Regions from separate parts of the Geobacillus sp. Manikaran-105 genome, predicted to be linked through region 1. Evidence: predicted binding sites of a transcription regulator. Region 1 holds the regulator's gene; each other region holds the start of a gene.
The links. Region 1 encodes LexA, which represses DNA repair genes until DNA is damaged. Its sites were predicted from a motif close to CGAACATATGTTCG; they were not measured.
Positions count from the first base shown of each region.

Region 2: a site for LexA is predicted at 1,189-1,202, ahead of sdhA (succinate dehydrogenase flavoprotein subunit). Genes of this name have one in related genera too.
Region 3: a site for LexA is predicted at 1,153-1,166, ahead of uvrB (excinuclease ABC subunit UvrB). Genes of this name have one in related genera too.

Region 1 covers NZ_PIJG01000001.1:173,515-175,784, reverse strand. Annotated here, with positions in the region: gene CV945_RS00895 (YneB family resolvase-like protein) at 1-551, opposite strand, end outside; gene yneA (cell division suppressor protein YneA) at 570-875, opposite strand; gene lexA (transcriptional repressor LexA) at 1,033-1,656, shown strand; gene glnA (type I glutamate--ammonia ligase) at 1,755-2,270, opposite strand, start outside.
Region 2 covers NZ_PIJG01000002.1:76,986-79,255, forward strand. Annotated here, with positions in the region: gene sdhA (succinate dehydrogenase flavoprotein subunit) at 1-1,124, opposite strand, end outside; gene CV945_RS01340 (succinate dehydrogenase cytochrome b558 subunit) at 1,276-1,884, opposite strand; gene CV945_RS01345 (YslB family protein) at 2,128-2,270, shown strand, end outside.
Region 3 covers NZ_PIJG01000023.1:53,335-55,604, forward strand. Annotated here, with positions in the region: gene uvrB (excinuclease ABC subunit UvrB) at 1-1,082, opposite strand, end outside; gene CV945_RS08545 (CsbA family protein) at 1,258-1,479, opposite strand; gene CV945_RS08550 (PDZ domain-containing protein) at 1,494-2,270, opposite strand, start outside.

The sequences.
Region 1 (2,270 bases):
GCAAACGTTAAGCCGTGCCCGCGCAGGCGGACGATTTCTTCAACCGGCAGCTCGACCCGGTCGCGCCCGGCGTTCTCGCCGCGCCGCGTCAAGTTCCGGTCCGGCCGGTAGCCGCGCTCGACAGCCCGCCGCATGCCGCGGCGAATTTTGGCGTTATGTATTTTCCGCTGATACTCTTCGACAATGGCGATGATCGACAGCACCATTTCATCGGCCTCTGACAGCGGCATCTCCCCGCGATGGCTGGCGCTGTAAATTTTCACGCCCCTCTTTTTCAGGCAATGCAGCACCGCCATGCGCGCGTGGCCGCGCCCGAGCCGCGTTTCATCTTGAATGAGCAAAGCATCAACTTGATGTTCTTCGCAAAGCGACAACAGCTCCAACACGCCGTCGCGGTCGGCTTCATAGCCGCTCGCCTGTTCGGCAATCACCTTGACAACTTCAAAGCCACAGTCGGCCGCCAGCTTCTCGAGCTCGGCCCGCTGCCTGGCCAGCGACGTTTCCTGCTCCGCTTTGTCCGTGCTGACGCGGCAGTAAATGACTGCCTTCATGGCCATCCCTTCCTTCTGTCACCGGTTGACGGCCAATGAGCCGCCATGCTTTGATTTTAACACAGGAATGACGATTTGTTCCCCTGCTGTAAGGCGCGGGCCCGACAGATGGTTTACCTCCACCACCCAGCGGATAAACTCGCCCGGCGTCAGTCCATGCTCCTCTTCATACTGCCTCGCCAACCCCCAAAGCGTGTCGCCGGAAGCCACCGTTACGGTCATGTATTCGTTCGGATCGACCGGATCGCCGGCGTAAACGAATGCAGCCAGCATCAGGGCGAGCAAGACGGAAAAAACGACATAGTGCATCAACCCTTTTTTCATATTCTCCACCCCACCTAGAATGTTTGTTCGCTTTTTTCTTTAATTATAATCAGGAACACTTGTTTGTGTCAACAAAAAAACTCGAACTTATGTTTGTTTTTTCATCTGCTCCGTGCTATAATAAAAACAAATGATGTGGCAAGAGGTGTGAAAAAGGATGACAAAACTGTCCAAACGGCAGCAGCAAATTTTAGAGTTTATTAAGCACGAAGTGAAAACGAAAGGCTACCCCCCATCCGTCCGGGAGATTGGGGAAGCGGTCGGTCTGGCGTCGAGCTCCACTGTTCACGGCCACCTTGCGCGCCTGGAGAGCAAAGGATACATTCGCCGCGACCCAACCAAGCCGCGCGCCATTGAAATTTTGGACAGCGATGCGGAAACAGCGGGGAAAAAAGAGGAGATCATTTCCGTGCCGATCATCGGCAAAGTGACAGCCGGCCAGCCGATCACCGCGGTCGAAAACATCGAGGATTATTTTCCGCTGCCGAAGCGGCTCGCCGCCGGGGAGGAGCAGCTGTTTATGCTTGAAGTGATGGGCGACAGCATGATCGAAGCCGGCATTTTAGACGGCGACTACGTCATCGTCCGCCAGCAGTCATCGGCCAACAACGGCGACATCGTCGTCGCCATGACGGAAGAGAATGAGGCGACAGTGAAGCGGTTTTTCAAAGAAAAGGACCATATCCGCCTGCAGCCGGAAAACGCCCACCTTGAGCCGATCATCGTTCGCGACTGCACCATTCTTGGCAAAGTGATCGGCGTGTATCGCCTGATTGACTGACCGGCAGAAGGGGCTGCGCTGTCGCTCTCACGCTGCAGCCCAGCCGGCCATCATAACGACAAAAAAAGCTGTCCCCACTTGGACAGCTTTTTTCATGTTTAATACAGTTCCATATATTGATCCAATTCCCATTGATGAACCGTCGTCCGGTACATATCCCACTCGATTTCTTTCGCCTCGACGAAGTGCTCAAACAAATGTTTGCCGAGCGCTTGAACGATCACCTCGTCCGATTTTAAATTGTCGAGCGCTTCGATGAGCGTGGCCGGCAAATCGACAATGCCTTCTTCAAGCCGCTCTTCTTTCGTCATGACGTAAATGTTTCGGTCAACCGGCGCCGGAGGAGTGAGCTTGTTGCGAATGCCGTCAAGCCCGGCCGCCAACAGCACGGCCATCGCCAAGTACGGGTTCGCCGCCGGATCGACGCTGCGCACTTCAATGCGCGTGCTCATGCCGCGCGAAGCCGGAATGCGGATGAGCGGGCTGCGGTTGCGCGCCGACCAGGCGACATAACATGGCGCCTCGTACCCCGGAACAAGCCGCTTGTACGAGTTGACCGTCGGGTTGGTGACAGCTGTAAAGTTCGGCGCATGCTTCAACACGCCGGCAATAAA
Region 2 (2,270 bases), on a different contig from region 1:
CCGGCGGCAAACAGCCCTTTGATGTTCGTCATTTGGTCATAGTCGACCCATAAGCCGCCCATCGAGTAGTGAACGGCCGGGAACACCTTCATCGGCACTTTGCGCGGGTCTTCGCCCATGAACTTCTCGTAAATTTCGATAATGCCGCCGAGCTTAACATCCAACTCTTTCGGATCTTTATGTGACAAATCCAAATACACCATGTTTTCGCCGTTGATGCCGAGCTTCAAATCGACGCAGACGTGGAAAATTTCCCGTGCGGCGATGTCGCGCGGCACCAAGTTTCCGTAAGCCGGATATTTTTCCTCAAGGAAGTACCACGGTTTCCCGTCTTTATACGTCCAAACGCGGCCGCCTTCCCCGCGCGCCGATTCGCTCATCAACCGAAGCTTGTCATCGCCCGGAATGGCGGTCGGGTGAATTTGGATGAACTCGCCGTTCGCGTAGTAAACGCCTTGCTGATAGGCGATGGAAGCCGCCGATCCGGTATTGATGACCGAGTTCGTCGATTTCCCGAAAATGATCCCCGGGCCGCCGGTCGCCAAAATGACGGCATCGGCAGGGAACGCTTTAATTTCCATCGAACGCAAGTCTTGCGCGACAATGCCGCGGCAAATTTGTTCGTCATCCAAAACGATCCCTAAAAATTCCCAATGCTCATATTTCGTCACAAGCCCCGCTACTTCATGGCGGCGCACTTGTTCGTCAAGCGCATACAAAATTTGCTGTCCGGTCGTCGCCCCGGCGTACGCCGTGCGGTGGTGCTGCGTCCCGCCGAAACGGCGGAAATCAAGAAGCCCTTCCGGCGTGCGGTTGAACATGACGCCCATCCGGTCGAGCATGTAAATGATCCCTGGCGCCGCCTCACACATCGCTTTGACCGGAGGCTGGTTCGCCAAAAAGTCGCCGCCGTAGACGGTATCGTCAAAGTGTTCCCACGGCGAATCGCCTTCCCCTTTCGTGTTGACCGCTCCGTTAATGCCGCCTTGGGCACAGACGGAGTGAGAACGCTTTACCGGAACGAGCGAAAACAACTCAACAGGCACTCCTGCTTCGGCGATTTTAATCGTGGCCATCAAACCGGCCAACCCGCCGCCGACAACGATGATTTTTCCTTTTTTCATGGCTACTCACTCCCTAGAAAATTGCTGCTTTTGCTTCAATGTCCCTCGGTTTGCCTCTGTCGATCAAGCGTTCGTTCGACAAACGGCTGCAGCGCGATCCATCAAGAGCCAACGCAGCGGTTCATGTCATCCAACAGCTGAAATCAATTTTTTACGCAAAAGCCAAAATGGCGCGAATGCCGACAATCGAAAGCGCGACAAAGATGATCATCGTAATGTACGTGAACACTTGCTGTGAACGAGGGGATACCGTTAAACCCCAGCTGACGAAGAACGACCATAAACCGTTGGCGAAGTGAAAGACGGTCGACAAAATGCCGATAATATAAAACCAAAGCATAAACGGATTATCGACAATATTGGCCATCATATCATAATTCACTTCAGCGCCAAACGCGGCTTTCACCCTTGTTTCATACACGTGCCAGACGACAAAAATCAATGTGATAATGCCCGTAATCCGCTGAAGCATGAACATCCAGTTGCGGAAATAGCCGTACTGGCGCGTGTTGAATTTGGCTGTAAACACGATGTAAATGCCGTATACCGCGTGGAACAGCAATGGAAGGAAAATAATGAAAATTTCCAAAAAAATACGGAACGGCAAGTTTTCCATAAACGCAGCCGCCCGGTTAAACGCTTCCGGCCCGCGCGTCGCAAAATGGTTGACGACCAAGTGCTGCACTAAAAACACCCCAACGGGGATAACCCCGAGCAGCGAATGGAGCCGGCGATAATAAAACTCGCGATTCCCTGCCATTATGTAAACCCCCTTTAACGTAAGTAAAAATAAATTCCCCTCGTTACAGGATGGAAATAGAAACGCCTTCCATTTCCATCTTGCATTTGTCACATTCATTGTACTCCCACATTGTACAAGCGTCAAGAAAACATCGTCACAAAGTGTTCAAACATTCTCCGTTCACGTTTTTTGCAAGAAAGAGAGTGCATGCCGGCAGCTGTTTGGCTATAATGGGAAAATGGATAGAAAGAGGGGAACATGATGAGACAGCCATCATTGGAAAAACAGTACGAAACATTTCGATCAATTACCCAATCGGCGTTTGGTGCTGAGCTGCTCCGCCATTCGCTTCTTCCCGAGCTGCTCGGCAAAAACGCCCCGTCCCTTTTATACTGGGCGGGCAG
Region 3 (2,270 bases), on a different contig from region 1:
AGCACTTGCTTGCGCGCCCGGTCGCCGTTGTACATGCCGCGCAGCTGCGGCAAGGTGACGTGTGACTCATCGACGATAATCAAAAAATCGTCCGGAAAATAGTCAAGCAATGTATACGGCGTCGATCCCGGCGGCCGCAGCGCCAAATGGCGCGAGTAGTTTTCGATGCCGGAACAAAAGCCCATCTCGCGCATCATTTCCAAATCATAGCGCGTCCGTTGCTCCAGCCGCTGCGCCTCCAACAGCTTTCCTTGGGCGCGCAGTTCGGCGAGCCGCTCCTCAAGCTCTTGTTCGATGTTTTGAATGGCGAGCCGCATTTTCTCCTCGCGCGTGACGAAGTGCGACGCCGGGAAAATGGCGACATGCTCGCGCTCGCCGAGCACTTCGCCCGTCAAGGCGTCCACCTCGCGGATGCGCTCGATTTCATCGCCAAAAAATTCGACGCGAATGCAATGTTCATCGCGCGACGCCGGAAAAATCTCGACCACATCGCCGCGGACGCGGAACGTGCCGCGGCGAAAATCGATGTCATTGCGGTCGTATTGGATGTCAACGAGCCGCCGCAGCAACGCGTTGCGCTCGATTTCCATCCCCACGCGCAATGAAACGACAAGCTCGCGGTATTCTTCCGGCGACCCTAAGCCGTAAATGCATGAGACGCTGGCCACGATGATGACATCCCGGCGCTCAAACAACGCCGACGTTGCCGAGTGCCGCAATTTGTCGATTTCATCGTTGATTTTCGCATCTTTTTCAATGTACGTATCCGTCTGCGGCACGTACGCTTCCGGCTGATAATAATCGTAATAGCTGACAAAATATTCGACGGCGTTGTGTGGGAAAAACTCTTTCAGCTCGCTGTACAATTGACCGGCGAGCGTTTTGTTGTGGGCGATGACAAGCGTCGGCTTGTTGACTTGGGCGATCACGTTCGAGATCGTAAACGTTTTGCCCGTCCCCGTCGCCCCAAGGAGCGTTTGATGTTTCACACCCCGCTGCAAGCCGTCCACAAGCTTGGCGATCGCCTGCGGCTGATCGCCTTGCGGTTCGTACGGCGACACTAATTGAAAACGGCCCTCCACCGTTTCGCCTCCTTCTTCAATCCATCTTTCCCCATTGTATCATATCCTCTGCGCAGATGCACAAAAAATGCGAACTGGTATTCGTTCCAACCTGCACAGCGATTTCCATTCCGTCAGGCCGCTTCCAGCTGCATAGATGAAAAAGCGGACCGCTGCAGATGGGTCCGCTTCTCTGTCATTTCTTTAAGTTGTCCAACATTCGACCCGCCAACAGAAAACCGGCAATCGTCGAGGCGATGTCGGCGACGATTTCGTGCAGCTCGTCCGTATACCCTTTGGCATACGAGGCGACAAGCAAGGCAACGGTCAACAACAACGCAATGTAACGGTTGTACGTCACCCGCGCAAACAGCAGCAACAAAAGGCACGGGATGATAAGGGCCGCGAGAAACCACATACGTCTAGTCTCCTTTACGACACAGCTTCGGACGCCGAAGCGCCTCGTTGATGAACGAACAGCAGACCAAGTTCGTGGTGGCCGTCTTCATACACCGCTCCTTGAACGAAGCGGATCTCGCCGTTATGGCTGATGACTTCCAGCTTGCAAAACGCGCGGTTGCGCTGGAGCGCCTCGTAAAACTCGGCCTCAGTCTGCACTGGAACGCCGTTCGCTTTTACAATCACTTCACCAATGCTTAACCCCATTTGTTCCGCTTTGGAATTCGGGAGCACCCCGACGATCACCACGCCTTGCGGATGGCGGGCAAACCGGGGCGGGCGGGCGCGGTCGGCGCGGTGACCGGAAAAGGCAATCCACTCCCGCCCAATGATGGCTGCAGCTCCTGCGGCAGCCCCTAGCAACGGATGCCATAATCCGAAGACGGCCAGCACGGCGACAAGCCAAGCGAGGCGAAGCACGCGCCGCCCTTCTTCACGAGCTGCTTCCGCTGGCAGCACGTGCTGCCGGCGCTGCGAAAAGCCGAGAAGAAACGGCACAAGCCAAAACGAATAGCCGTCCCCAGCTGGAATGAGCGGCCACCACGAAACCGACGGCAACGCGCCGTCGGATATCGGCAGCACGACCGGCACAAACCAAAACCGTTGCGTCCACTGCATGCCGACAATCATTCCGCGTTTGCTTCTCGCAAGCTGCGGCGAGGCCGCCCCATTTCGCGAGCGGAGAATCAGCCATCCTTCCGCCAACAGCAACAACACAAGCAGGGCGGCAAGCGCCCCTCCATCCGCCGC